Linked DNA regions of Stieleria sp. JC731. The protein of the gene in region 1 binds, or shares a complex with, the protein of each later gene. Links are inferred from orthologs where the notes say so. Each region holds a gene or a part of one and is shown in the gene's direction. Other genes may lie near its edges. The genes, in order: dnaX and LOC67_RS04995.

Evidence for each region.
Region 2: the proteins of dnaX (region 1) and LOC67_RS04995 are in contact, whole or in part, in a cryo-EM structure (PDB 8GIZ), measured with the Escherichia coli proteins. The link is inferred for Stieleria sp. JC731 from one-to-one orthologs.

What each region holds. Positions count from the first base shown.
Region 1 is NZ_JAJKFQ010000006.1:41,820-58,728, reverse strand. Bases 6,712-9,641 are described here. They hold dnaX (DNA polymerase III subunit gamma/tau), read left to right. Parts: upstream 6,712-7,141; coding sequence 7,142-9,142; downstream 9,143-9,641. Other genes in these bases: LOC67_RS16800 (PVC-type heme-binding CxxCH protein), read right to left, coding at 9,247-9,641; LOC67_RS16810 (DUF1592 domain-containing protein), read right to left, coding at 6,712-6,870. Outside these bases: ExeM/NucH family extracellular endonuclease, read right to left, coding at 1-1,425; glycerophosphodiester phosphodiesterase, read right to left, coding at 1,522-2,280; DUF1552 domain-containing protein, read right to left, coding at 2,443-3,777; more of DUF1592 domain-containing protein, read right to left, coding at 3,871-6,711; more of PVC-type heme-binding CxxCH protein, read right to left, coding at 9,642-12,648; hypothetical protein, read left to right, coding at 13,020-13,520; SIMPL domain-containing protein, read right to left, coding at 13,607-14,365; c-type cytochrome domain-containing protein, read left to right, coding at 14,523-16,909. UniProt on the Escherichia coli protein: Part of the beta sliding clamp loading complex, which hydrolyzes ATP to load the beta clamp onto primed DNA to form the DNA replication pre-initiation complex.
Region 2 is NZ_JAJKFQ010000001.1:1,476,567-1,489,496, forward strand. What follows is about bases 9,555-12,554. They hold LOC67_RS04995 (ATP-binding protein), read left to right. Parts: upstream 9,555-10,541; coding sequence 10,542-11,567; downstream 11,568-12,554. Other genes in these bases: LOC67_RS04985 (Sua5/YciO/YrdC/YwlC family protein), read left to right, coding at 9,555-10,036; rpiB (ribose 5-phosphate isomerase B), read left to right, coding at 10,036-10,545; LOC67_RS05000 (DUF3750 domain-containing protein), read left to right, coding at 11,551-11,994; LOC67_RS05005 (hypothetical protein), read right to left, coding at 12,050-12,554. Outside these bases: DUF5989 family protein, read left to right, coding at 1-3; rny (ribonuclease Y), read right to left, coding at 13-1,608; tRNA lysidine(34) synthetase TilS, read left to right, coding at 1,804-2,874; FAD-dependent oxidoreductase, read left to right, coding at 2,972-5,209; PTS sugar transporter subunit IIA, read left to right, coding at 5,472-7,526; SMP-30/gluconolactonase/LRE family protein, read right to left, coding at 7,557-8,522; more of Sua5/YciO/YrdC/YwlC family protein, read left to right, coding at 8,852-9,554; more of hypothetical protein, read right to left, coding at 12,555-12,930. UniProt on the Escherichia coli protein: Part of the beta sliding clamp loading complex, which hydrolyzes ATP to load the beta clamp onto primed DNA to form the DNA replication pre-initiation complex.

The sequences.
Region 1 (16,909 bases):
TTGTCCGAAATAGACATACGAGTAAGACTGCCCGGTCGACTTTGTTTTGCTGACGTCGACTAACCCGCCGGCACGTAGCGTATCGATGGGGTCTTCTTCGCTGTAGGAATTAAGGTCGCCAATCACAAGCGCCTCGATCTTTGTCTCACGTAGGTAGTTCACCAACGCTTGGGCTTGTGATTTACGCGAGTCGTTGTAGGCGCCTTGGCCATCACCCTGATCGGCGTTCAGACCGCTGGCCCGGTTGGCGCCTTTCGATTTGAAGTGGTTGACAATCACGCTGAATTTCTGACCGCCGGACGGCAAACTAAACTGCTGAACCATTGGGGTTCGCGCGTTGACGAAGGCAAAATCATCGATGAACGAAGGCTTGCCAACTGGTTTGACTCGATCACGACGATAGATCATTCCGACACGGATTTGATCGCCGCCACCGGGTGCATTCTGGAAACCGTCAGGCATTCCACAGCCCACATAAACGTCCTTGCCCAGCTTTTTATTGACTGCACTTACTAAAGCCTGTTCTGCATCGACGTTGTTCTCTAGCTCCATTAAGCCGATGACGTCGGCATCAAGCCCGACGATTGCCGCGACCAACTTCGTCGTTTGTCGCTCAAATTCTTCTTGGCTATCAGCGCCCCGAGCGCCGTTGGATCCATTGTCGATGGTCGTGAAATAATTGAGAACGTTGAAACTGGCGACGGTCACATCGGCATCACCGACGCTTGGCCGTTCGGGGCGCTCAATGGGTGTGAAATCGATCGGCAGTTCAGGCGTCAAATAGTATCGCCCGTTTTCTTCGCTGATCTTTCCAGTCAGGTTTTTCACGGTCGACCCTAAACGGACCGATGGAATCGATCGACCGAACTGTGGCAGTAGCGGGACGGGGTACTGATTGCTGCGTTGGACGCCGTCTTCGATGATGATCCAACTGGCGTTGTTTTTCCTTTGCGTCTTGGAAATCGCATCGACATTGGATTTCCCCGATACGCTGGTCCCCTGCGCTGAAGCGTCATTGGGATCGATCGTTTCCGTTGGAATAAACAGTCGCTGCGGTGCAACGCTGACCTGGCCATTTCGCGACAAGTTAAAGTTATCGACCACGACTAGCTCGCCCGGGATAAACACCTTCTTTCCGAGATAGTCTTTCCAGCGAATATCACTCAACTGGCGTGTGAGCTCGATCACATCTCGCCGTGATTGTGGATCATCCGATGGCGTGCCATCTGGCCCCGAAACAAGCGGGGCACCAACGACGGGATCACTGGGGCCTTGGATTTGACCACCGACGGGCTGACCTTTGGTCCCATCACCGCTAAGCCATAGGGTTGCAATTCCCAGAATAGTGATGGCCAAAACCGCGATGATTGATCGTTCGGCGGCGCCATGGTGAATCATTGGAATACTCAGTGCTTGAGATCGCATTGCTTGTTCGAGTCGCAAATTTTCGGGTACGGAAATGACGTGGTTGTAATTCAACGCAGATGTCTTCAGGCCCCCGTACCGGTCACCGCGAAACGCTTAATCTTTTAGCGCCTGGCCAATGACGTCGGGCTTGTCCGTGGTAATCGACAACACCCCAAGTTCGGCAAACTGCTTTGCCGCGTCGACTTCATTGATCGTCCAGACATGCAATTCATATCCGGACTCCAGCACCTTTTTGGCGAATGCTTCATCAATGATCGCGAGATCACCTTTGCTGCCCAAGCCTGTCGCCCCGGTGCGTTTGAGCGTTTTGACGACGGTGTCAACGGTTGGCTTCCCATTATTGTAGCTGGTCAGCCAATTGACGCGGTACTGAGGCATGAGCTGTCGAGCTTGCGAGACGACCTGTTCGTCAAAACAGATGATCGCAATCTGCTCGGGCTTGAGAGACGAATTCTCAAGTGCGGGCTTCAATAACGGCAGAATCTCAACGCCACATTTCACCTCGACAAAAATCTGTTTTCCGTCGGGAACAGTTGCCAAAACTTCATCAAGCGTTGGCATCGTCTCGCCGGCGTATTTTGGATCTTTCCATTTGCCAACATCAACCTGCCGCAATTGTTCTAAAGTCGATTTGGCAACATCCAAAACTGGCGAATTGGGTGACGTTCGCTTCGTGTTTTTGTCGTGGATGCAGACGATTTTTTGGTCTTTGGTAACGTAAAAATCACCTTCGATTGCGTCCGCACCTAGCTCCCACGCCAGTTTAAATGCTGCCAACGTGTTCTCTGGGGCCTGTGCCGACGCACCGCGGTGGGCGACGACGAACTGAGCATTCGCAGAGCTGGCAGCCATGGCGATTGACAAGACGATGACGAAAAGGAATTGAGATTTCAACAGTCTGGTCCTCGGGGATGACAGATATTCTGAATCGATATCTGCGTTGTCTGGACATCTGTCTTGCCCATTTGAGGCAAGACCCTTGATTCGTGAAAGCACCTACAAAAGAGGGGCGTGCTAAAAGCCCGCTAGCTGCTGAGTTGAATCACCGAATTCATCAACCTGAACTCCCATACGATCCATCAACGACAGATACAAATTGCAAAGCTTGCGTTCGTCATCGGAGTTTTCGCTGTAGTCGAGCACCCGCCCGGTTTCGACAGTACCGGCCAAACCACCCACCTGAATCAGTGGCACCTTGGAACTGTCGTGATTCTTTCCGCTCCACATGTTCGACATGAACATCAACATGGAATTGTCGAGCACGGTCGAGTCGCCTTCGTGCATCTTTTCGAGTTTGCCCGCCAAGTACGCAACCTGTTCGATGTAATAGCGACAGATCCGCAGGTAGTCGTCCGTCGTATCCCGGTGCGAAGCCAAGTGGTGTGCCAAGCGGACATCTAAAAACGGGTAGATCAACCCGGAGATATCACGGCAAAGCAACAGTGTCGCGACACGCGTTTTGTCAGTTTGAAACGCGGTCGCGATAATGTCACACATCAAACGCATGTGTTCGCGAATGTCCTCAGGCAAGCCGGCGTCCGGGCGTGACATCTTGGTCGCGGATAGATCTTTATCGCGTGCGTTCGCTTCGGCTTTCTCACTAAGCTTGCGCATACGTTCGATCCGTTTTTCGATTTCACGGACGCTGGTCATGTACTCATCCAGCTTCGCTTGATCGCTATGGCTGACCTGACGCTGCAAACTGGCGGCATGTTCTCGCACTCGGTCGAGCACACTTCGGTTCCGCATCGCCCCTCGGTTTTCGAACAAACTATCAAATGCAAGTGCAGGATAAGTTTCCATCGGAACGGGCGAAGTCGCATCATGCCATGAGATATGCGAGCTGTAGGCCATCGAGAAGTTTGTCTCGTGGTACCCGGTCGTTGGTTGCTCACACCCAAGCACCAAACTCGGCTGCAGTGTTTCCGCACCGACGTGCTTGGCCAACATTTGATCCATGCTGACCCCACCACGAAGCTCCGCACCCTTTTTCAGCTTGGCACCGGACAACAGGTTACCCGTTTGTCCTGGGTGAATCCCAACGCCAACGGCAGCCGGGTTATAGAGCCCTTTGATAAAGTTCAGTTTCTCTTTGAAGGGATCCAACGGCATCAAACAATCGCCAAGCTCCATTTCCGAGCCTTGCCCTTTGGCCCACCAATGGTTGTAGGCAACACCGTTTGCCATAAACATGACCGCGATTCGCTGCGGCAAAGCAGACGAGGCCGATGCGTTTTCGTCACCCCAAACGGCGACCGATTCCAACCACGGAAGCGCCATCGAGACCCCAGTCCCTTGAAGCAGCAATCGGCGGGACAGGCGTTGAGTGTTTTCCGGGCGGTCTTGCATCTTTGGATCCCTAAACTGAACGGAGAGTCAATCGATCATCTCGCCGAATCACGGTCGCGATGAATTTGTTTAGCGTGGCATGCGATTCGCGTTTTACAGTCTGCGTTTCAAAAATTGATCGCTGGTCACAATCGTTTCGACCATTGCTGAAAACGAATACTGGTTGTCGATCAAATCTTGTTTCATCGATTCGACCAAGGGTTCGTCCGAGATCATCAAAGACCGCCCCAGTGCATACGACAACAGTTTTTCACACAGGTTGTCGACGAACTCGGCTTCGCGTGCGGATCGGATGTAATCCTTCAGGCCGTTGACTCCCGAGTGTTTCGAGCCATCGGGAAATTCCGCAAGCACGTCGACAGGATTGCCTGCCAAATCATTTTCGCGACGCTCGCCGATAGGCCCAAAGCCTTCGAAGACTAATCCGACCGAATCAAACTTTTCGTGGCAACCTGAACAGCTGACATGCTCGCGATGTTTCGCCAAAACTTCGCGCAGCGTCAGTTCACCGAGCTTGGATTCATCTTCAGGTAATTCTGGCACGTTTGGCGGAGGGGCGGGAATATGCGTTCCTAACAGTTGCCGCACGACCCAAAACCCTCGCTTGACAGGACTGGTTCGCAAACCTGGGGAGTTCTTTGTTAGGAACACCCCCATCGGCAGCACCCCGCCTCGTCCATACATCGATGCATTATCGAGACGCATCCACTGCGAATCATCCGCGAAGTCTTCTTCAACTCCGTAGTGTTTCGCCAGTGCCGAATTGACGAACGTGTGGTCTGCATACAGAAAGTCCAGAACCGAACCATCACGCCGCAACACGTCATTAAAAAACCGAACGGGTTCTTCAAACATCGCGTCTTGAAGCGACTGATCGAACTGTTCGAATCGGTTTCGATCAACGCCGGTGTGCGATTTGAATTGCCGAAAGCCAAGCCAGTTTCCACCAAACTCGACAGCCAACCCGTTTGCTTTTTCGTCTTGAAGAAGTCGTCGGCACTCTGCCTTTAAAACCTCTGGGTTCAGAATCTGTTGACTTGCCGCCAGTTCCAACAGTCGCTCGTCAGGCATGCTGGCCCAGATGAAATAGCTTAATCGCGAGGCCAATTCATACGCCTCAAGCGAGACCACTTCACCTTCACCACTGGTCTCGTGAACCCGGTAACAGAAATGCGGCGAAACGAGAATGCTGACGATCACATCACGGATCGCATCTTCGTGATTGAGACCATCGACGCGAACCAACTGGTCGTAGAACTCTTTCAGTCCACTTTGCTCAGACTTTGTCAACGGGCGTCTGAAAGCTTTCTCTGCGATACGCTCCAAATCATCAATCTGAGACTCGAGCGATGAGGCCTTGGCACTGACAACCGTTTGAATTTTTTGGTTGACCGCGGCGAAGTGAAATCGCATCGCATCGAGTGCCTGGTCGTTCGCTCCGATCCGTTCGGCCTTGGCGATGTATGCTTCTGCCAATCGGTCAACCATCTGCGGTGAAGTCGCATTTTTGTCGGCCGAGCGAAAGGCATCAAATTCCGAATCGACCAGGTAACGTCCTTCGGCGCGTTCGAACCAGATAAATCCCGAATGTTGCCGGGCAGGCACATCAGCAACAAAATCCAGTTGGAACCAAAGACGATCCAGCTGCTGGCGTTGATCTTCGGTGAGCATCAGTTCGCAAAGAGGCTGATCATCACGGAAATAGCCCATCATGCTGTGAAAACCGGCACTCAAAAGTCGGTATTCGCTTTCTCGGTTGAAGTCCTTTTCCTTCTGACCGACATACTCGCGGCCTCGACGATCAACGTAGAAGCGATCGGGAAACAATCGACAAAACGTCTGGTAAGCCTGTAACAACGGTTGGTCGGCGGCGGCATCATCGGACGACACCAATGCATAAACCATTTGATCTTCGGATGACTCATCAGCGGAAGAATCCTCGGTCCCAACAAGCTTTTCGAACGCCTCTTCGTTGAGTGACATTCGATGAGTTGCCTTTTGCCGGTTCCGCCATAGCACCAGCGGTTGCGAACCCGAGTTGATTCCCGAAACACGTAGATGAGGAAACTCAAACGTCAACGCACTGCGCAATTCTGCAATGTCGTTGGCAATCGCTTTGCAGTTTTCCAGTGCAGCGTCGCGATCGGAACCAAGCTCTACGATTCGTGTTTGAATTTGCTTTAGCGGACCAACGAGCTGCCGATCGGGATTGAGTGTTTCCCACAAGGTCGTCAGATACTTTGCACTAAGCCGGTTGCTTGCCGCAGTCTGATCGATCGCGTCTGAATCGATCTTTGCCTGTGCCGATCGTTGTCGCAGTTCCCAAATGGCGAACAAGTATTTTTCGATGGCGACGGTTTGCGATTCATAGAAATCGACAATCTGGCGAACGCAATACTTGTCACGATCGGTGTCCGTCACAACGGGGTGGGGAGCGAAGCCCAAACCGTCTGGCAAGAACAAGACGTGGTCCGACACGAACCTTGCCGCATCGATGTACTTTGACAATAGCGACGGCGTCATCACCAACGACTCACCCGAGTTGTCAAAGCCAGCCGTATTGGAGGGATCGATGGGGAAACTGTCGGCCGGACGGATATCGACTCCGGTCAGATCTGCAATCGTGTAGTTGTATTCCGATGCACTCAATCGGTGGGCGAGTACTTCGCCAGGATCGCCGGCATGCCGCTCAATGAAATCATCGCGGCGGTCGCCAATCCATCCGAGGAATTCAGCCTGATCATCGGGTTCGATGTCATAACCCGAATCGGCGGGCGGCATTTCTCCGTCTGCAACTCTTTGCCGAATCAAATCCCAAATGGCAAAGTGTGACTTGACTGACCGAGTCGAATCGAAAGCGGTTAAATCGAGCGCCCCATCGGGATCGTCTTTCCCATGGCAATCGACACAGTGTGCATCCAATACGGGCTGAATACTTTCGGTAAATGAATCGACAGCGTCAGCCGAGTTCGCTTGCCCTGGGGACTGTTTCTCTGCCGATTGTGCGATGCATTGGATCGGCGTGAACAAGACAGCAACCGAGACGATCGCGAGCCCAACAGTGGATGTCGCCAAGTCAGATAATGGCAGCATCGGAGCGGCCTGACGGCAGCTTTTTCGCAGTGACATAGAGGCAGGTGGGTTTTGAGTGGCGGGACCGTCATTGTAGTCTCATTTCCGTTTTAGCAATGCCACCGGAAATTTCAAAACTCACCGCGATGAACAGATTCATCCAGAAGGGCGATTTCGCCCCCAAAACCCGCTGAAACTACAGACATACCGAGCAGCCGAGGCGGTGACTTGTGTTTTTGTGTACGATGCGTAACGATCACATTTTTGCCGCATCCTACTTTGCCTTTTCCGCATGTCCGAAGCCGCTTCTTCCAGCGAAAAAGATTCCGCCTACGTCGTCGTCGCACGTCGCTATCGCCCGAAAAATTTCGGCGAATTGGTCGGTCAGGAACATGTCGGCCGGGCTCTCGCCAACGCGATCGAAACCGGCCGGGTGGGGCATGCGTACTTATTCACCGGTGCCCGCGGGGTAGGCAAAACCAGCACCGCTCGGATTTTTGCAAAAGCCCTGAACAACCCTTCCGGACCGAATGCGGAATTCGATTCGTCAAGTGATATCGCCCAGGCGATCGACGTTGGTGAAGACATCGACGTGATCGAGATCGACGGTGCAAGCAACCGGGGTATCGACGAAATCCGCTCGCTGCGAGCCAACGTCGGCGTCCGCCCCAGCCGCTCACGGTACAAAATTTACATCATCGATGAAGTCCACATGCTGACGCAGGCGGCATTCAATGCGTTGTTAAAAACGCTCGAAGAGCCACCGGAGCATGTGAAGTTCATCTTTTGCACTACCGATCCGGAAAAGATGCCGATCACGGTGCTCAGTCGCTGCCAACGGTTTGACTTTGCTCCTGTCGAGGTCTCAAAAATCGTTGGACGGCTACGTGAGATCGTGACCGCGGAAAACGCGGAAGCGGATGACGAGGCTTTGGAATTGGTCGCACGACGTGCCGCCGGTTCGATGCGTGACAGCCAGTCTTTGCTTGAACAAGTTCTAAGCTTCAGCAACGGACACCTGACAGCGGACCAAGTCCATTCGATGCTTGGGACAGCCGATGATGAACGGCTGCACGCACTAGCGACCGCGATGTGCAATCGTGACGCCGCATCGGCGCTGAAACAGTTGGATGCGGCGATCGATGCCGGAGTCGATGCGAGCAGAATTGCAGAGCAGCTGCTGGGTTATTTTCGCGACCTGATGGCGGTTTCGGTCGGCTGCGATCCATCGCTACAAAGACATACTGCGGCCTCCATGCACGACGAACTGAAAAAGCTCGCCGACACCTGGGGCCTGCAAACGGTGCTTGCCGTGGTCGCTTTGATTGACCAAACACTTGTCCGAGTCAGGCACAGTGTTTACGGACGTGTGTTGCTGGAATCGACTCTGATCCAAGTTTGCAATTTGCCCGACTTGCAAGCGATTGCAGATCTGGCCGCGGCTGCCAAAAGCGGCCCAAGTTCATCGTCCGCAGCGGGTGGCGAAAAAAAAAAGCTAACGCTTAATTCAAACGCCATCGAAGCCGCAGCAGCAGCGATGCAGTCTTCACCGTCGGTCACTGCATCACCTTCAACGCCGCCTGCTCCACAAGCCGCTCCACCAAGCAGCTCAGTTGCCACAACGAATGGTGCCCCCGTCGGCGAAAAAGCTTCGTCGAGCAACTCCACTACAGCCAGAGGCGCACCGCAAGCCAGCGGCCCAGCGCAAGCCAACGGGACGCCTGCATCCAACGCCGCCGCATCAGAGAACGCAACGTCCGGCAATGCAGGCGGTAGCCCATCTGCCGCTGCTGAAAAGGCAAGTCCTGCATCGGGTGCATCGCCCGCAGCGAATCCGACGATTGAAATCGATAAAGCGTCGCTGCCAAAGATGTCCCTTCAACGCAACAACTTCAAAGAGGTTTTTGCCGCTGCCCTGCAGCATGTTCCACAGATGACTGCCTCGATCGCATCGATGGCAGAGCTTCGTCTTAACGTGGACAATCCCAAAGGCCCGCCGATGATTGAGTTGGTGTTCCCATCCAACTCCGGAATGGCCATGCGGCGAATGAACTTACCCGAGCACCGTGGGCCGGTAACCGAAGCCCTTTCGGGGATCACCGGTACACAGATTGTGCTATCGATGGTGGAAGGGGCCGCGCGGCCGATCGCAAAAAAAGCCGCCGCCGTTTCACCGCAAGCCGCGGCCAAAGAACGGATGGAACGCCTTCGACAAATCGAGTCGCACCCATGGGTTCAATCAGCGATCGAAACCTTCCAAGCCGAACTTGTGAAAATCGATCCGAAAACTTGATTGAAGCAGTTGCTGCCGCAGATCATTGACCAAATTCAATCGGATCCCCAATGACCACCACATGGTCATCGGGGATTCCGACACCAAGTCAATTGACCAAAACTCTATTCGACGTCGTCTGCGCCGCGCGGGTCAACTTTCAGACTGGAGAGATAGGCGACCAAGTCACGTAATTCTCGAGCAGACATTTGCTTGACCAAGTCGGCCGGCATAGATGACTTTCCTTTCTTGCGGACTTCGATGTCATCCTGAGCGATGGTTTCTTGTGTCCCATCGGCCAACATCAGCTCGACAATGTCATCGTTTTCCAGCTTCACGATGCCGCTGTGAACACGTCCGTCAATGTCGATGATGACAGCGGTCTCGAATCCTTTGGCAATCTTCGCGTCGGGGATACAGATCGATTCCAGCAAATAACGTGGGTCACGATCCTTGCCGATGACCGTCAAGTTTGGTCCGACCTGGCCGCCAGCTCGATCAACTTTGTGACACCGAACACAAGACAACTCGGTCTTGCCAAAGAACAAGTTTTTACCGCTTTCGACATCACCGCCGGCCAACGAATCCAACCAGGGAGCTAGCGGATCGTCCTTAGCTACCTGCTGTCGATGGTCATCAAATTTGGTCTTCAGGTCACCATCCAATTTGCCTTGGGCGGCTTCGACCACGTTCAGCTGAACCCGCGGATCCAGTTGACCATCAACGTATTTAGCAATGGCAGATTCGATCGTCTGCTTCGCTTTGGGATCCTGAAGCTTTGCCAGAATGTCCCAAGCTTTCTGCTGGACATTGATGTCCGAGCTTTGTGCCGCAGCAACAAAGACGTCGAGCGATTCGGCCGACGCGCGATCAGCCAAAACCGACAATTTGGCGATACCCAATTCACCGCGAGCTTGCTCGACGGGAATCCGTTGAGCAATCCGGACCGCCACCGACGGTTGCAGCCGAGCCAAAGCGACTAGCAACTTCGAACGTGAATCTGCGGATCGGTTCGGATCGTTAACTTGCTTCTCTAAGACTTCGGCGATCTTGGCGATCCCCAGTTCCGAAGCCGTATCGATCGCTTTCAGGCGGATCTTTTCGGGGGCCGCAAGCAATAGGTCGATATGCGGTGACAAGGCGGCCTGAGCAACCTTTGCATCACGCTCGGCAATCGGTCGATAATCCCCGATGACACGATCCAGTGGATCGGGCTTAGCCCATTTGGCCAACATGTCCAAGGCTTCGATTCGCATCTTGGGTGGCACATCGGTCCGCGTAGCGAAGGCGGCCAGAGCGGCAGCGTTGGCCTGTGTTCCGAGTCGAAAATTCGCATTGATCACACGCCAAATGATGGCTTCATCGGTCAACTTGCCGTTGATTAACTTTGCCAACGCAGGCATCGCGACTTCAATCGGTTTATCATGAATCGCCCTGGCGGCTTCCAAGACGACTTGCTGGTCTTTATCGCTTAAGAATTCGGCGACTTCACCACTGCCTTGACGTCGCAAAGCCACAACGGCTTGGCGACGAACTTCGACCGAAGCATGTTTGGCAAGTGATTTCAATTGCATCGCGTTGGCAGCTCGCGACAGATACATTGCCGTCGCATGGCGCATCGCGGCATCCTTCTTGTCGGCGCCGGCGATCCGATCAATAACCGCCGTGATGGCGCCAGAAACTTTGATACGTCCGAGTGCATCGATGGCTGCATAGCGAACTCGTGCATCGGAATCATTGACCAACTGCTGTGCGACTTCGGAAGCTTCCTTCCATTGTTCTTCACCACAGATATTCAATGCCGCAAAGCGAATCGTTGGCTCTTTGTCGCTCAGCAGATCAACCAACGCTGTTTTCGCAAGCTCACTGCTGGGATCTTTGCGAGCGATTTCGCCTAAGCCCCAAACCGCGTGCAGTCGCGCAGTCGAATCATCCCCATGACTGGCAACTTTGGCGAGCGAATTGACATCTCGTCGGGCAGCAAGTTCCCACTGGCTCTCCAAGCGAACGCGTCGATCGGGATGCCCGAGCCAAGAGGTCAAGCTATCGGTTTCTGCCTTCGTTAGGTCGCTCGACAGGATATCACGGACCTCAGCAACAATCGCGTCTTGGCTATGCTCTTGGTCGCTGATTCGATACATCCGACCTTTGCCCAAACCATCCCATCCGTTGACCCAATCACTGACATACAACGCACCGTCATTTCCGAATGCTAGGTCCGTCGCAAGGCAAGTCCAAACCGGCTGTTCATTCTCGCCAAGTTTGTACGTCGCCCCGTTGGGTTCCAGCTTGAACGTGCGAATGCCACTGTTACTGGGACCGCCGCGAAAATCACAAATCAGAAACGTGTCATCGAGTGAATCGCCGAATCCGGTCCCGGGATAGTACGCCAATCCGCTGGGGCCATCGGTGAAGTTCTCCACCGGTGGCACGATCGCTGCGGGCTGCTCATCGTTTTGTGGATGCCAGATTTTTTCGCGGTTAAACGGCCCACGGTCCGGCAAGTACTGATAGTACATCCGCCAACCGGTATCACCGTCTTGCAGCAGATGGACGATGCGAGCTTGGTCACCGCTGTCGCTATTGTTGTCTACGGTGAACCAATCGCCTTGATCGTTGAAGGCGATCTCTTGCGGGTTTCGTAGGCCTCGCGCGAAGACCTCCAGTCCACTGCCGTCCAGTTCACAGCGAAAAACGGCACCGCTGGCGGGATCGGAAAGCATTTCGCCTTCGGCATTGCGAAGGTGATAGCCTCGGTCACCAATTGAAAAATACAAACGTCCGTCGTAGCCACGAATCAGTCCGTGCATGTCGTGACCACGAAAAGCGACTCGAACGCCATAACCGTCGCTCAGGACGACTCGCTCGTCAGCCTTTCCGTCATTATTTTGATCCACCAGTTTCCAAAGCTTCGGAATACAGGTGTAGTAAACATCGTTTCCGATCGCGAGCACGCCCGCGCCGGTGCCTTCTTCTAGGTGATTGAAACCGTCAGCAACGATCACACTTTGATCTGCCTTGCCGTCACCATCGGTATCGGTCAGTCGGCGAATCCGGTCGTCATGCAGAGCGTAGGTAATGGCTCCATCGCCCAGCAGCTTTTTGTGGTAGTCGATTCGATCCTGAACCGTTTTCGCCGCAAGGTCCGCGAGCAACCAGGTGTGGTCATGTCCGCGATTGTCGGTCACACCGCGGTTCTGTCGAAATGTCTCGCAAACATAGATGTGGCCTTTTCGATCGATGTCAAAGGCGACGACGTTTGCCAACAGCGGTTCGGCTGCCCACAAGTCGACTTTCCATCCGTCACGCAGTCGAATCGCAGCCATCGCTTCGGCTGGCTCATCCGAGGCCTCGGCAACCTCGGGCGTCAGTGGCTTGACGGATCCCAAATCGACGGCGGATACATTCGCGATAGGCGTGGTGAGTCCGGCAATCAGGGTTCCCGAAAACAGGGTCAAGGCGAGCCGATAGCGTTTGGCGATCGTCAAAAGTGAACTGGAATGGCGGGGCAGGTTCGGAAGTGTCATCAGTAATCTTAAAACAACGACGAAGATTGACTCACAAACAGTCGAGGGCGAACTGGCATCGTTGACCGACACAATGCCATGGGACGACTCGACAACAGACGGCTGAATTACCGTATCCACCTTCTGCGATGCGAAAGTAGCGTTCTGCAGTGTTACCGGGCTGTAAAGTGACGGGGCTACAGTGCGACTGGCACAAAGCGAAAGGTGGCTTTTCGAGCAGATTTTGGCGGGAAAAACGACGATCGATCGAAATCCGGCATGCCAAGAGGCGGGGGACCGTGTCCGCAGGGAGACCGTCATCCACTAGAATACTCGCAGAAGCCGCCGATCAGCGAGATCGGTTTGCAAACACGCGTGAAAAGTTTTGTGAAATGAACGGGCCAACGAGCGAAGACCCCCACCCCGTCGATGAATCCGGCGTCAACGCCTCGGGACCGACCGAAGCGGAAACCGATGGTGCAGGTCCCCCGAATGTCGAACAGCCCTTCGTGGCCAAGATGGTCTCGCCGTCACCGGACGCCGCACTAGGTTCAGGCGAAGAATCGATCCGAGTCGGGTCACCGTTTCGAATCGATCCGCCGCGCCGTCGCCAAGTCGCGATCCAAAAGGCGTCTGGTGAAGCTGCTTATGCTGACTACGGGCCGTTCTTATACACCTCGATGGGTGCCGCATCTTCCGCGGTTGTGATTTTGGCTTTCGCTGCGCTCGGCTACTTCTGGTTTCCGATCGGCGGTGTGCTAGTCACGATGTTGGGGATCGGACTGTCACTGCTCGGTTTGTTTTCCAACAAACGATTTCGCATCGCGGCAATCTCAGCATTGCCACTACACCTCGGGCTGTTCTTACTCTGCTACACCCGAGCGTTGACCTGATTCGCTAGCCTAAAACCAGCGGGAAAGAACGCTACCTTCACGCAGTGGAGGGCGACACTAGAAATCCAACCGGCTGCTAGCCTTCGTTATTCGCTAACGATCTCAAATGTCATCGTCACGCTAGCGGAAATGGTTTGCTCGCCTGGCGAAATAGGGACAGAGCGAACGGCGGCCATCATCATTTCGGGGCGTGGCGACCCGCCACCACTTCCGGCTTCGCGGATCTCAAGAACCTTGCCAAGCTTGGTGCCTGCGGCGTCGCAAAGCAGCTCGGCTTTGGCACGAGCAGACTTAACAGCCTTCACACGTGCCTCGTTCATAAAATGCTCGTCATTGTCGACTGAAAACGAGATCCCGTTGATTCGATTGCTTCCGCTCTGCACCACCGCATCCAAGATTTCACCGACCCGTGAAATCTGACGCACCCGAATTCGGACATCGTTTGTCACGCGATAACTGACAATTTGCGGTTCGTTGTTCTCAGGCGTGATGACACGACCTGGCTGTGGACGTTGACGCTGCTGATAGATCGGCGAGACACTGAATTGGCTGGTTTGACGATCGCGCTCGGCGATATCCAGTTTGTCCAGTTGGGCACGCAGCTCTTTCATCGCTGTGTTGTTTGCGTCGACGGCCTCCTTCGCGGTCGCACCTTCGGTAACCACGCCGACGGTCACATAGGCCAGATCCGGATCCGCGGTCATTTCTCCGGTTCCGCTGACAGTGATGCTGGGGACTCGGTCATCATCGTCAGCCTGTGCGACGGTGAATCCGCCGATAATCGCCAGCATTGCGATTGCCGCCAAAGAACGGCGAGCCTGTGAAAAGACGTTTGAAAAGGACATTGATTCAGTCTCCTAGTGGTTGTGTTTGTCCAAGCTTCTGCGAATTCCATCCTTCGCCAGCCAGGATAGCGCGTTGGCAACGGTTACAATAGTCTCCCTCCCCCCGCCTATTTCAACCCGCCTAGTTCGCCCTCTTACTCCTAGCATGTCCCCTCCGATGCGACGAAATCATTGGGTATTCAGCCATCCTTTTGTGTTCACTTTGTCGATCGCCTTCATTGCATTTGCACAAGCACGCAATGCCAGCGCCGATGACCAAATTGATTACGCCAAAGAAGTCCACCCCATCTTTGAAGCGTACTGCATCGGCTGCCATTCGAAAGACGACTCCGAAGGCGGCTTGGCCTTGGACTCTTTCGAAAAGCTTGTCGACGGTGGCGAGACCGGTACCGCGATCACACCGGGTGTCCCCACCAGCAGTCGCCTTTTCTTGATGATGACCGGCAAGCTCACCCCCACAATGCCGCCGGACGATGCCGAAGGCCCCAACGAAGCCGAACTGGCGATCATTGAAAAGTGGATCGAACAGGGAGCCACCGGCCCAAGCGGCGACATGCCGATCAAGAAAGAACTACGCACCCCAAAAATTGAACCGACCGGCAACACGCCTCTTCCCATTACTGCAATCGCTTCGGCAAGTGAACATCAACAATATGCGGTCGCAAGATATCAAAACATCACCGTTCACCAAGGATCAGAAACGACAGCCAAGATCACCGACGCCGAACTTGGCAAAGTCAACGCGTTGTCTTTTTCACGTGACGGCACTCGCCTGCTTGTTGCCAGTGGTCTGACCGGCGCCTACGGTCGCGCTGCGATCTACGACACCACCAACGGACAATTGCTCCGCGAATTTGTCGGACATAAGGACACGCTGTATGCGGCCAAGTTTTCACCGGATGAATCATCGATCGCGACCGCTGGCTATGACCAAAAGATTTCGATCTGGGACACCAAAACCGGAAAAGTGATTCGAATCCTGGAAGGCCACAACGGAGCCATTTTCGACTTGGCATATTCTCCCGACGGCAAAGTGCTTGTCAGCGCATGCGCCGATGAAACGGTCAAGGTTTGGAATGTTGAGCAAGGCGTCCGACTTGACACACTTGGCCAACCCGAAGGTGAAGTCTACGCCGTCTCGATTACCCAGGACGGTCGCCACATTGTTGCTGGCAGTGCGGACAATCGGATTCGCGTCTGGCAACTCCGATCGGTCGACAAGCCTCAGATCAATCCGATCATCGCGACGCGCTTCGTCGATGAAACTCCCATCGTGAATCTTGCCATTACGCCAGACAATCTTTCTTTGGTGGTTCTTGCAGAATCGGGAAATGTCAAAGTCCTGACTACAAGTGATTGGCAACCCACCGAAACCCTTGAACAGCTCGATTCAATGGGGACGGGGTTGTTCTGCAGCGCTGACTCGCGCACGGTCACCATTGGGATGATGAACGGCAAATTGGCAACCCGCGAACTGCGGCCGACCGATAACGAGGTCGTAAAGAAAGCAGTCGATCAAGGTGACGAAGCGATCTACCTTGACCTTCCGGAATCACGGCAACATCAGGAAGCAGAACTTCGTCAGACTCAAAAGGAGCGTCTCGCCAGAGAAGTATCTGGCATCGTTGATGTCGGTAGAGGTGTTCAAATTCTGGGCACGATCAGCGAACCTGACGAAAAAGACGTCTATCGCTGGCCTTGCCATCGTGGCGAAATCTGGGCGATTGATGCCGATGCGATCGAAAACAGCAGACTCGATCCGATCGTGACAATCCTTGATGCAGCAAACCGACCGGTTCAGCGCATCCGCCTACAAGCAGAACGTGATTCGTACTTCACCTTCCGTGGCAAAGACAGCGAACAGAGCGGCGACTTCCGCGTGTTCAATTGGCAAGAAATGAAGCTTGGGCAGTTCTTCTATGCCGCTGGTGAAGTTTCGCGATTGATGATCCATCCACGAGGCCCCGATTCAGGGTTCATCGTCTATCCAGGCAAAGGTCAACGCTGGACTTACTTCGGCACCAGCGGACGGACACACGCTTTAGGCGAACCCGCCTACGTTGTTCGTCCGCTTGGCCCAGACGAAGAACCTCTTGCCAATGGGCTTCCGGTCTTTGAAATCGCCTACGAAAACGACGACGATCCGATGCGTCAGGCAGGTAAGAACAGCCGCCTATTGTTTAAAGCCCCTGCGGATGGTCTGTATTCAGTTCGCCTCTCAGACACCCGGCACGAAGGTGGCGAAGACTATCAATACCGACTGTCGCTCCGCGCCGCTGCCCCATCCTTTAAAGCGAAGACACAGCAGATTCAGAAGCCACTCAAACCTGCGACCGGTCGCGAATTCACTGTCGACGTAGAACGCCTTGATGGCTTTGACGGACCGATCAATATTGAAATCGAAGGCCTTCCCGAGCGGCTTTACAGCAACCTTCCGCTAACCATCGAAGCCGGCCTGCAAAGTGCCACCGGACTCATCTGGGCAACCCCAGGTGAAACCGGCTGGGAATCCACGATCGAACCGACACTGACCGCTTGGGCGAT
Region 2 (12,930 bases), on another replicon or contig:
TAGCCCGGCGGCCTATTTGGCGATTTCTGTAAACGTGCTTTCGCGGAGCACGGTGACTTTGATTTCGCCTGGGTACATCAGCTCTCTTTCGAAAGCCTTGGCAATTTCATGGCAGATGACAGCGGACTGTTCGTCGTTCGTTGAAGTACTGTCGACGATCACTCGAAGTTCTCGGCCGGCGCTGATCGCGTAGGCTTCGCGAACGCCCTCGAAGCGTTTGGCGATCGCTTCGAGTTCTTCCATGCGTTTGATGTAGCGTTCCAGCGATTCACGACGAGCACCGGGGCGCGAAGCACTGCATGCGTCCGCGGTCGCGACCACCATGGTGAAAGGGTGTTCGATGACGATTTCGTCGTGGTGGCCGAAAGCGGCATGGACGACTTCGGCGGATTCGTTGTGCCGACGAAGGATGTCAGCCCCGATTTTGGGGTGTCCGCCTTCGAGTTCATGATCGGCGGCTTTTCCGATGTCGTGCAGCAGCCCACATCGACGTGCGACGTCGCCGTTCATGCCGAGCATTTCGGCAATCATGCCCGAGAGGAATGCGACTTCGATACTGTGGCGGAGGACGTTTTGGCTGTAGGAGGTGCGGAAGTGCAGCCGGCCAAGCAGTTCGATCAGGCGATCGTGAAGGCCTGGCACGTTGACTTCGTCGGCGGCTTCACGGCCCTTTTGCATGATCAGTTCGTTGATTTCACGCTGGGTCTCGCTGACGACCTCTTCGATTTTTGATGGGTGGATCCGTCCGTCCGCAATGAGAGTGGTCAGTGATCGACGGGCAATTTCGCGGCGAACGGGATCGAAACCGCTGACGATAACGACGCCGGGGGTATCATCGATGATGACGTCGATTCCGGTTGCCTTTTCGAACGCTCGGATGTTTCGACCTTCGCGTCCGATAATTCGTCCCTTCATGTCGTCGGTGGGGACATCGACGGTGCTGGTCGTGCTGTCGGCGGTAAAGGCAGACGAATACCGCTGCATGGCAGTCAGCAGCATTTGACGGCTCTGTTCTTTGGCCGCTTCGGTGATTTGCTTTTTCTGCTTGAGAAGGACTTTTCCACGTTCGTGTTCGAGTTCTTCGTTGAGGACTTCGAGCAATTGCTCTTTGGCTTCCGCCCGAGTCATTCCGGAGATTGCTTCGAGAAGTCGTTTTTGTTGCTCTTCAAGTTTCCCCAGTTCTTCTCGTTTATTGGTCAGCATTTTCAGCCCCGAATCGAGGCGTTGCTGAGCATTTTCAAGTCCACGTTGCTGTTTTCGCAGGTCCGCTTCTTGGACATCGAGCTGTTCGCTGCGCCGATCGAGTTTTTCTTCGCGGGCGTGCTGGCTGCGACGAGCGTCTGCAAGTTCCGTTTCGCCTTTCGATTTGATCTCCAGAGCCTCTTCTTTGGCTTCCAGGACGATCTGAGACTTCATCGATTCAGCTTGACGGTTGGCCTCGTTGAGGATTTCATCAGCCCGCTCGGCCAATTTGATTTTGTAAACGGTGTATTTCCATCGCTGGTAACCCATCATCAACACTGCACCGGCGAGAACGCCAGCAAGGGAGTAGACGAAGAAGTTCTCGTCCAGTGATGAAGCGAGCAGCGGCTCGAAGAAAAGTGCCATCAATGGGGTCAAGGCGACGGGGCGTGTTCGGCGGGTGGAAAAGGGCGGTAGACTGGCCGCTCGCACGACAAGTCCGTGTCGCGCTGACGGTGAAGATCGTAACAAATTTTGGTCCTCAGTGGGCAGTGCCCTACCCATTCCCGGCAACCGAATGCCTAACTGAAGGCCCGAAGTTGCCCAAACTTGTGCCGCAACATGTCCGACGGTGTCGACAATTCATCTTCCTGGGACCAGATTCAAGAAGCTTTCCAGGCTAGCTTCCCAACGCACAAGTATAGCGATGTTGGTGTGGTCATCGGTTGCAGTGGCGGCGCCGATAGCGTTGCCCTGTTGCGAACCGTTGTCGAGCGATTGAGTCAGCATGCCCAGCGACAACTCCGGTCGGGCACGCAAACGCGATCGACAGCGTGTCGCGGTTTTGTTGTCGTCGCCCATTTCAATCATGCTTTGCGCGGATCCCAATCCGAAGGCGATCACGAATTCGTTGTCAATCTTGCCGGGCAACTGGGCGTCCAAGTGGTTACTCGCCGCGGTTCTGGCAATCGCAGCGATGAAGACTATGCCCGTCGTCAACGATATGGCTTTTTCCGAGAAGTGCTGCAGCAACATGGGGCTCGCTACCTGATGCTGGGGCACAACCTTGAAGACAACGTCGAAACCGTCCTGTTTCGATTGATGCGTGGGACTGGGCCGGCGGGATTGGCCGGGATCGCCCCATTTCGTGAGTTCTCGTCCGACGAAGACGGGCGCGACTTTGTCATCGCCCGTCCGATGCTTTCGCTTTCCCGAGAGCTTATTCGCCAGGGAATGCGTTCTGAGGGATATGCCTGGCGTGATGATGCATCGAATGAATCCGATCAATACAGCCGAAACTGGATTCGCAATGAGCTTTTGCCAAAGATGGCGGAACAATTTCCTGACGTCACACAGGGTATCACTCGGGCCATTGCTTCGCAGCGTCAGTGGGCAGAGACGATCGGTCGCTTGGCCGACGACTGGTTGGACAAGAATCTTGTCAGCGATGAACCGCTGGTGCTCCGCCGCAGCGATGAACTAGAGAAGCAAGACGCGGCGGTCACTGTGGAGGCTCTTCGTGTTTGTTTCCAGAAAAACCAGTTGCCACTACGTTCGATGAGTCAGCTTCATTGGCAGCGTCTGTTGGAACTGATCTGCGGCAGCGGCTCGGGAAGCATTCATTTGCCGGGGGCGATCGTCGCAGTGCGTGAATCGGCGACGATTCGAATCTATCGAGATCAGCAGGCTTGATGCCGGGCAGCTACACTAGCCCTTTGAAAACGGGGCAAGCACCTGAAGCGAGGGTTGCTGATCACAACTCGGAACGCTCGTAGGATCGATTGCCTTCATGACAGAACAAAGCAACTTGCAAGGATTCAATCGGATGATTGGAAATCACGATTCGGCTTGGGACTCCCCTGCCCCGCGGCGATCTTCAGCGATACAGATTCAACGTCAAGCCGATCGTTCTTTCGGCCGGCGAATGGTTTGCTTTGCCTTGGGCATCGCGACAGTTGTCGGACTGACAGTGTCATCAGCATCCAACGCGTCTGCCGAAAATTACAAAGCTGATGTCGTGATCTACGGCGGCACTTGTGCTGCGGTGACAGCGGCTGTCAAAGTGAAACAGGGTGGGCATAGTGTATTAATCGTTTGTCCGGACAAGCACCTTGGCGGTCTATCAAGCGGTGGACTCGGCTGGACCGATACTGGCAAGAAAGAAGTGATCGGCGGGCTTTCACGCGAATTCTATCATCGCGTTTACCAAAAGTATCAAAAGGCTGGGAACTGGAATTGGCAGACCAAGGAAAGCTATGGCAACAAGGGGCAAGGCAACGCGGCCATCGATGGAGAGAATCGCACCCAATGGATCTTTGAGCCTCATATTGCCGAAGAGGTTTTCGAAGACATGGTTCGTGATTTTGAAATCCCTGTCTATCGTGATCAGTGGCTCGATCGCAAATCAGGTGTGACCAAGACGGGAACCAAGATCAAATCCATCAAGATGCTCAGCGGTGACGTTTTTTCTGGGCAGATCTTTTTGGATGTGACCTACGAAGGCGACTTGATGGCGGCAGCTGACATTCCCTATCACGTTGGCCGAGAGTCGCAGGACGCTTATGGCGAAAATTGGGCGGGCGTTCAAACCGACATCAATCATCACCGCCACCACTTTGCGGTGCTGCCGCCGATCAGTCCATACGTGATTGCGGATGATCCAAGCAGTGGCGTGTTGCCTCGGATCAGTACCGATCCACCGGGTGAAAAAGGTTCGGCCGACCACCGCGTGCAAGCCTATTGCTTCCGCATGTGCTTGACGGACCATCCCGAAAACCGAGTGCCCTTCACGGCTCCGGAAGGCTACGACCCGGCTGACTACGAACTGTTGGCCCGAATCTATGAGGCTGGCTGGAAGGAAACGTTCAACAAGTTTGACCCTATCCCAAATCGTAAGACGGATACCAATAACCATGGCCCGATGAGCACTGACAATATCGGGTTCAACTATGACTATCCCGAAGCCACTTACAAAGAGCGTGCGGCGATCATTCGTGAGCACGAGAATTACCAAAAGGGATGGCTGTACTTTCATGTCAGCGATCCGCGAGTGCCAGAGTCCATTCGAAATGAAATGAGTCGCTGGGGATTGTCGGCTGATGAGTTCACAGACAATGGCAATTGGCCACATCAAATCTACGTTCGTGAAGCCCGGCGGATGATCGGTACTTTTGTGATGACCGAAAATGAATTGCAAAAGCGTCGTCCGACGCCAAAGTCGGTCGGGATGGGATCGTACGCTATTGATTCCCATAACACCCAGCGCTACATCACCGCCAAAGGCCATGTTCAGAACGAAGGCGATGTTGGTGTTTCGACGTATGGCCCCTATGAAATTTCCTATGACAGCCTGGTGCCTCGCGCTGACGATTGCACTAACCTGCTGGTGCCCGTTTGTGTTTCAAGCTCGCACGTGGCATTCGGTTCGATTCGTATGGAACCGGTCTTTATGATCTTGGGCCAAAGTGCAGCAACGGCTGCGGTCATGGCCATCGACGGCAATACATCGGTTCAAGAGGTTCCCTATGAGGACTTGAAGAAGCGATTGTTGGATGATGGGCAGGTGCTTCATTTTGCGAGCACATTGTCGAGTGCCAATGTTCGGTTCCCGAAGGAATTTGACGGGGTCGTTCTCGACGACAAAGATGCAAAGTTGGTCGGGAACTGGCAGCACAGCAATGCCAACCGCCCCCACTTTGTCAGCGGTTACTTGCATGACAATCATTCGAGTGATGGCATGTATTCGGCGACCTTTGAGACCGATCTAAAGCCTGGGAAGTACGACGTGCAGCTGGCCTACCCGCCAAATTCCAATCGCGCGTCCAATGTGCCCGTGACGATCGAACATGCGGGCGGAACCGCGTCAGTGATGGTCAACCAGAAGTTAGCTCCGACCCTCGAAAAGACCTTTTCGTCACTCGGTGTTTTTCGATTTGATGAACAACAGCCGGCAAAATTGACGATCACGAACGAAGACACGAATGGTTATGTGATCGTAGACGCGGTTAGATTTGTTCCGGCTCAATAGAGATCGCTTTGCAGCGGCGTCGCCGGTTTGAAAAATCGAACTTCGATTTCAAATCGGCGCGTCTTCAACAGCGACGCAATCTTGCTCGGTTAGATTAAGACGCTTGCCCGCGTTCATTCTGGAGGGCTCAATACCAAGTCGAGGCACCGCGTCCCTAAAACGCGTGCTTCGGAAATTTGGTGATTTTTGCATCTTCGGTCATACTCTCGCGTCCAACTGGAAAAAATCGACATAGAAGACGACTCGCAAGGGAGAGCGATCGATGAAGCGATTGATCGACGCGATATCGCAGGGTAGCTGCTTATTAAACGTTGACGCCAGGACAATGTCCGATGTTGTCCTTGCCGGCGTTGACTATCTAATTCAAAGCGGGCGTCTTACCGAAAGCCAGCGTGACGTCGTCGTCGACGGGATCATGGAGCGTGAGCGGCAATTTCCAACCGCAATCGGACATGCGTGTGCCATCCCACACTACTACGACGACCGGATTAGCGAGCCTGCGGTCGTCTTTATGCGACTGAAACATGCTGTCAACTTGGGTGCTCCCGACGGTATCGCGACTCGCTACATCTTTTTCATGGTCGGTCCGACGACACACGCGTCCGCCCACTTGGACACACTCTCGTCCGTCGCACGGATGATGAGTGATAATGTTTGTCATTTCGAATTGACCTATGCCAAGAACGCTCAAGACGTACTCGATGCGATCGAGCGGCATTTGACGCGGACGGTGTTGGCCAAACCCGCCAAGCCTCGCGAGATCACCGAAGGTTTGCGAGCGGCGTCAAAGCCTTTTGCGGGGCTGAAGGCTGATGTGACACGTCGGCTAAAACATTACAAGTCAGACTTCGTCGATGGGTTGCGGGCGAAAAGTATCGCCTCCATCGTTTTCATGTACTTTGCTTGTGTCGCACCCGCGGTCACCTTTGGTGGCTTAATGGGAAGGGAAACCGACGGTGTCATGGGGGCCGGTGCGATGCTGTTGTCCACAGCCGTTTGCGGCATTTTGTATTCACTGTTTGCCGGCGGTCCACTGATCATTCTCGGAGGGATCGGACCTCTGTTGATCTTTACCATCATCCTGTACCAGTTGTGCCAAGACATGAATCTGTCCGAGCATTTCTTGGGAGTCTACGGATGGGTCGGGATTTGGACGAGCGTGCTGACGGTGATCTTAGCGCTTTCCAACGCCAGCAACCTGATGCGGTATTTCACTCGTTTTACCGATGAGATCTTTTCGGCGCTGATGTCGATGATCTTTATCTATAAAGCGATCGAAGCGTTGGTCGCAGGATTTCGTGTTGCGGCAGAACAAGGTCTTTCCAATGAAAAGCCGCTGCTCGCGATTGTGCTGGCCGTTGGTACGTTTTACATCGCGATGACGCTTGCCGGGTTCCGACGCAGCAAGTACCTGTTTTCTTGGATGCGAGAATTCTTGGCGGACTTTGGGCCATCGATCGCACTGGGGTCGATGGTCGGGGTCGCATGGTGGCTCGGCAGCGCGGCAACCTTGGATACGCTCGAAGTCTCCGCTGCTGCGAGCGAGCGCGGCGGGATGATCGTCGACCTTTGGAGTGTGCCTTTGTGGGTTAAGTTCGCCGCGGTCGGACCTGCCGTACTGGCGGCGGTATTGGTCTATCTGTCACAGAACATCACGGCTCGCTTGGTCAACAGTCCCGAAAACAAGCTAGAGAAAGGCGAGTCATATCACTGGGACTTGATGGTCGTCGGAGTCCTGATCGGGATGTGTTCCCTATTCGGTTGGCCTTGGATGGTAGCGGCAACGGTCCGTTCGTTAGCTCACGTGCGAGCTTTATCTGACACCGAAGAAGTTGTCGGCAGCAAAGGTGACAAGCAGGAACAGATCATTCATGTGCAAGAGAATCGAATCACGGGCCTCTTCATTCATTTATTGATCGGTGGCTCGCTGCTCGCATTGCCGCTGCTAAAGTATGTGCCAATGGCCGCGTTGTACGGCATCTTCCTCTACATGGGATTCGTCTCGTTGCGAGGCATTCAGTTCGTCGAACGATTGGGATACTTGTTCATGGATTCGTCTCTGTATCCGGTCAATCACTACACCCGTCGGGTGCCAACACGAACGATTCACTATTTCACATTGATCCAGTTGGTGTGTCTGGCAATGCTTTGTGTGGTCAATGTCTTTCCCAGTCAGCCGGTGCGTATTTTGTTCCCTGTGTTCATCGCGCTGTTAGTGCCGGTGCGAGCGATCTTGGGACGATTGTTTGACAACGATCACCTGGCATTTCTCGACGCCGATGAAGCGCCCGATGAAGAGGAGTTGCACTGGCTGTAGTGAGACGTCGCTGTGCCCAATGGTATCGGGCTATGTAGGGACTGCGGCACATTGAACGCGGTGATTGTTGCTGTCCAAGATATGCATTCGGTTCTTCGAGTCGACGACCAATCCCCAAGGATCGTAGAGCTGTCCGGGTTGCAGTCCTGGCGAGCCCCACGTGCCGATTGAATTGCCTTTGGTATCGAAGTGCTGAACACGGCCATTGCCATATTCACAGACTACCGCGTCGCCTTCGGGCATGACAAAAACACCGTAGGGATAAAACAGTTGACCAGGGCCGCTTCCGGGGCTTCCCCAGATGTCGATCAGCTCTGGTTGCTTTCCTGAAAGATCAAACCGTTGGATTCGATGATTTCCGGAATCGGCAACCCACATCACGTTGCCGTCGATGTGCAAACCTTGAGGGCGAAGGAATTGTGTCGGTTCCCGGCCGGTGGCTCCCCAGGAGAGAATAAAGTCGCCATCGGGCGAGAATTTCTGGATTCGATCTGCGTCGCCGTATTCCCCGATATAGATGCAGCCTTCGTTGTCGGTCGCGACATCGGTCAGGAAGGCAAACTCACCCGGCCCAAATCCGCTGGTCCCACCAATTTCACGCTCTTCGATACGTTCGCCTTCGAGGGTATAGGCGAGCATTCGATAGTAATGGGTGTCGGCGACCAGCAACAAATCGTCACTGGGCGAATCGCCGAACATGATTGTCATTCCTGTCGGCTTTCCATTGGTAATATCCGGGGTTCGCCAATCACGGAGCCAGGTTCCGTCTGGCTCGAAGACTTGGATTCGCCCTGTTTTGTCGACGATGTAGAGTTGGTCATTTCGGTCGATTGTGATTGCACGCGGCGTCAAAAAACGGCCATTCGCTTGACCTCGACGTCCCCAGATCAGCTCCGGTGTGTCAGATTCACTGCGGCTGACGCACCCACCCAGATTTGCTGCGGTGAATGCGGCCAACGCGTTCGCTAGGGCCGTGCGTCGGCTGACAGAGGTCATTGCAGTTTGCGTATCCGGGTTTGCTGGGAATTGAGGGCTTGCTGCGAATCATGGCGTGCAGCGAGTCAGGGTCGTGCAGCGAATCGAAGGCGTGTATGGCCATATTGTACTGAGATTGTTCCCCTGGGGTTGGTGTGTCGGCGTATTGTTGGGGTGAACCTATCCCGTCCGTCCGTGGTGTGCACTGCCGGATCGCGACAGCTGGGGCACATTCAGCGTCCTTGCCGATTCAAAATTGCCAGGCCTACAATACGGTTTGATTGGCTGGGGAAACCCGCCGCGAAACGTAATCACCTAACCGGTCAGCATTGTTCTATTCGTCGGTTTTCATGACCAAAGTCTTTGATCTTCGCCAAACCGACGACCCACGTGATTTTATCCATCGTACAGTCCAGGCATTGACCGAAGGCCAAGTTGTGGCACTGCCGACGGATACGTCGTATGGTTTCGCAGCTCATGCGTTGAACGAGTCCGCCGTCAAGCGATTGGCAGAACTTCGTGGCCAGGTTGGTGCCCCCCTCGCGATTTCGGTGCGTAGCCGTCAGGCGGCAGAAGACTTTTTCTGCGAACCTGCACCGGTCGCGCGGCGACTTGCCCATCGATGTTGGCCTGGTCCGTTGACGCTTGTGACGCCATGCGACAATCCCCATTCGGCGATTGGGCAGTTACCGGGAAACGTGCGTGAACTGATCGTTGGGGAACGTCAGACGGTTGGTTTTCGTGTCGCCGATCACCGAATTTTGGAATCAATTCACCGCTTCATGGCGGCGCCGCTGGTGCTGACCGGGGCGCATCGTTTGGATTCTACCGATAAGGGGGGTAATCCTAACTTTGAAGCCCAGGGGGTGTTGGATCAGTTCCGCGGTGAGGTTCCACTGCTGCTCGACGACGGTCCAACTCGTTATGGTGGTGTATCGACGGTCGCTCGCGTTATCGAGAGCCGTTGGGAATTATTGCGAGAAGGGGTCATCGAACGAGCCGCTATGAATCAATTTGTCAAACCGGTTATCGTATTGGTCTGCACGGGAAATACGTGTCGAAGTCCAATGGCGGAAACCTTGATGCGAGAGCTGTTGCTGAAGAAACTAGGACGCGAGGATGCCGTCCGTGTTTTGTCGGCAGGTGTAGCGGCATCGGTGGGGTCGTGCGCGAGCCCACAAGCGATCGAAGTCATGGGTGAACGCACGTTAGATTTGACCGGCCATGCCAGCCAGCCACTCGGTGATGAAATCATGAACGTGGCCGATCTGGTTTTGACGATGACCCGCGCACACCGCGCGGCGATCTTGGCAGCTTGGCCTGAAATGCATGATCGTGTTTTTACACTTCGTCGTGACGGCGGGGACATCACCGATCCGATCGGAATGCCTGTCGATTCGTATCGAAAGTGTGCCGATCAGATGGAAAACGAGTTGTCGGTTTGGCTTGAACATTTGGGCGAAGATTTTTTCCCCGTTGCCGCCGACGACGTTAGTCCAACCGATTCCATTGATGAGGATCAGGAGTCAGCTTGATGCGAATATCGTTAGGCAGTGATCACCGTGGAGTACACATCAAGGCACGATTGATCCAATCTCTGCAAGCCAATTCATTTGAGATCATCGACGAAGGGACATTCGATGAAGTCGCCGTCGACTACCCCGACTATGCCGAATGTGTCGCCCGACGCGTCAGCTGTGGCGAAGCCGAGCGAGGGATTTTGATCTGTGGTACCGGCATCGGGATGGCCATTGCGGCTAACAAATTTGTCGGCGTGCGCGCCGCGCCCTGCTATGACGAAGTCATGGTGGAAATGAGCCGACGTCACAACAATGTGAACGTGCTCTGTCTGCCCGGCGATCTGATCGGGGAGCGTTCTGTTGACGATTTGGTTCTTCGATGGCTGCAAACCGATTTCGACGGCGGTCGCCATTCCAAGCGTCTCGATAAAATCTGCAAGCTCGAAGCCAAGAATGTCGAGTCGTCCGGAAGTGATGACTCATCATCAGCCGATGGACAGGCGACGCAGCGGACAACCACATGATTGCCCAGTGGTCTAGTCTGATCGGGAACGACCATTTGCGTGATTGGTTCAAAAATTCTATTTCGCAAGGTCGCTTCGGGGGGAGCTTGTTGTTTGTCGGACCTGCCGGTGTTGGCAAGCGAAGCGTCGCGACACTACTGGCGCAAACTCTGCTTTGTGATCGTCAGCCACCACAGGCGATGGAGCCGTGCGGCAAATGCGAAGCTTGCGTGCAGGTGCGGGCCGAAACGCACCCCGACGTGATTCGCGTCCGCAAACCCAAAGATCGAACGACGATTCCCGTAGACCTTTTGATCGGGGCACCCGAAGTCCGGATGCAGGAAGGCTTTTGCCGAGACGTTCGACTAAGTCCGTATTGCGGGCGACGAAAAGTTGCGATCCTCGAAGACGCCGACTTTCTTAACGAAGAAGGTTCCAACTGTCTGCTCAAGACTTTGGAAGAGCCGCCCGCCGATGCCGTTATCATCTTGGTCGGGACAAGCGAGCAAAAGCAATTGCCAACGATTCGTTCCCGTTGCCAGGTGATTCGTTTTCGGCCCTTATCCGACGAAGACGCGATCCGCTTGATCCGCGATGTGCATCAAGTCGACGCGACCGACGATGCCATCATCGAAGCCGTCGATGTTGCCGCCGGAGACATTTCAGCCGCGCTGCGATTGCTGGATGATTCGACACGGCAATTCCGAACCGCGCTCACCGAAGCCCTCCGTCAGCCAGTTCCTGACCCAGCGACCATTCGGCGGATTGTGACCGATCGGATGGAAGCGGCCGGAAAGGACGCGCCAAAACGACGTGCCGCATTACGCGATATCTTTGCGATGTGTATCGGGCATTATCGTTCGACGATGCGCGAACAGGCCAGCCGATCGGCCAGTCGTGCGGTGACACTGGCAAGACTGGATCGAAGCGTCAGGGCGCTGCGTGAACTCGACCGGATGGCAAACCTGTCGACACTGGTAGATTGTTTCGCTGCCGATCTGTCCGCAGGTTCGACAGGGGATCGTGGTGACATCGGCTCCTGAGATCACGGCTTCTGAAATCACCGCTTCTGGGATCACTGTCCAGCTTTGGGCAGGACGTCTGCCACGGATCGCCTGGTTTGCAGAACACTGTTGGTTGGTGATCTGCGATGGCCAAAGAAACGACCGTTGGGAGGTCTGGCAGTATCCCGCTTGTGGCCCAACCTACTGGGGACACTTGCATCGCAACATGATGTCGCCGTTCGTCTGGATACGAAATCGCCCCAAGTATTTCTTGCACGAATTCGTTGGCAGTGAAGCTGTCGAACTTGCCGAGCGGATCAAGTCGTCACCGACCGAGTATCCTTGGTGCAATCGGTATCACTACGTTCCCGGTCCCAATAGCAACACTTATATCCAATGGTGTTTGCAGGATCGCTATCAGTTAGGCATTCGAGCGATCGGACGTCGCTACGCGAATAGGGCCTGATTGCGCAAAACAGTAAACGGATCATCGACGTTTGTTAAGTCGACCGATTCAGTGCTTACAGCGCCAGCACTGCGATTCCGAGTCCTGCCCCGATCGCGAAACCGACCACGTCCGCAACGACAGGTTTCCAGACGGGCTCTTCGGTTGTCGCGTAGAACCTGCGGACCGAATCGTTGTGTAGAAAGGCCCAGATACCGATTCCGAAGACCAGCCGGCCGACCAGCTTGCCAAAATCGGGGCCAATTTCACCTTCTGTCACGACGCTGATAATGTTGAAGATGTGACTGGCCGTCGCCCATCCATAGCTGACCAGAACGACGTACCACGAAGCTTTGGATGGGACAAAGCATGCGACGGAGGTCGCCAGGGAAAGGACCGCCATGGATCCGAGAATGATCATCGAGAGCATGTATAGCGTGCCCCCGGCTCCTTCGGGGACAAGTCCATCCGCACCCGAGAACATGTTGATCAAGCCGAACGCGAGCAGCATCAAGCCGACGAAAAGCAACGCGGACAGACCGTTGATCACCCCAAGGAAGGTCAGGAAGCCAGGTCGTGGTCCGTGACCCGATGGGCCGGTTTGGCCTTTGCTGCGGTCGCCACTGACCGACATCGCTTCATCAAGTAGCTTCGACGCGCTCGCGCTTTTATTCATCGCCGGCGAGGCTTGGCCTGGAATCGAAACGCTTTTAACGCCGGAGAAATCCGAGTCGGTTAGCTCGTCCAGAATTCCGCCCGATTGTGGGGTCTGTGTCGCGAAGGGGTTGTATGGAAGTGGGGCCGCTTGGGCAGCAGGGGCCGGTGCTGCCGCAGGGCTAGCCGCAGTCGGACTGGTTGCCGCCGGGCGTTGCTGCGGCTGGGGCCGTGCAGCTGCTTGCTTGGCCGCCGTGTTTGGAGCGGTGTTCGGTGCAGCAGGTTTAGGGCTACCGCCGGCTG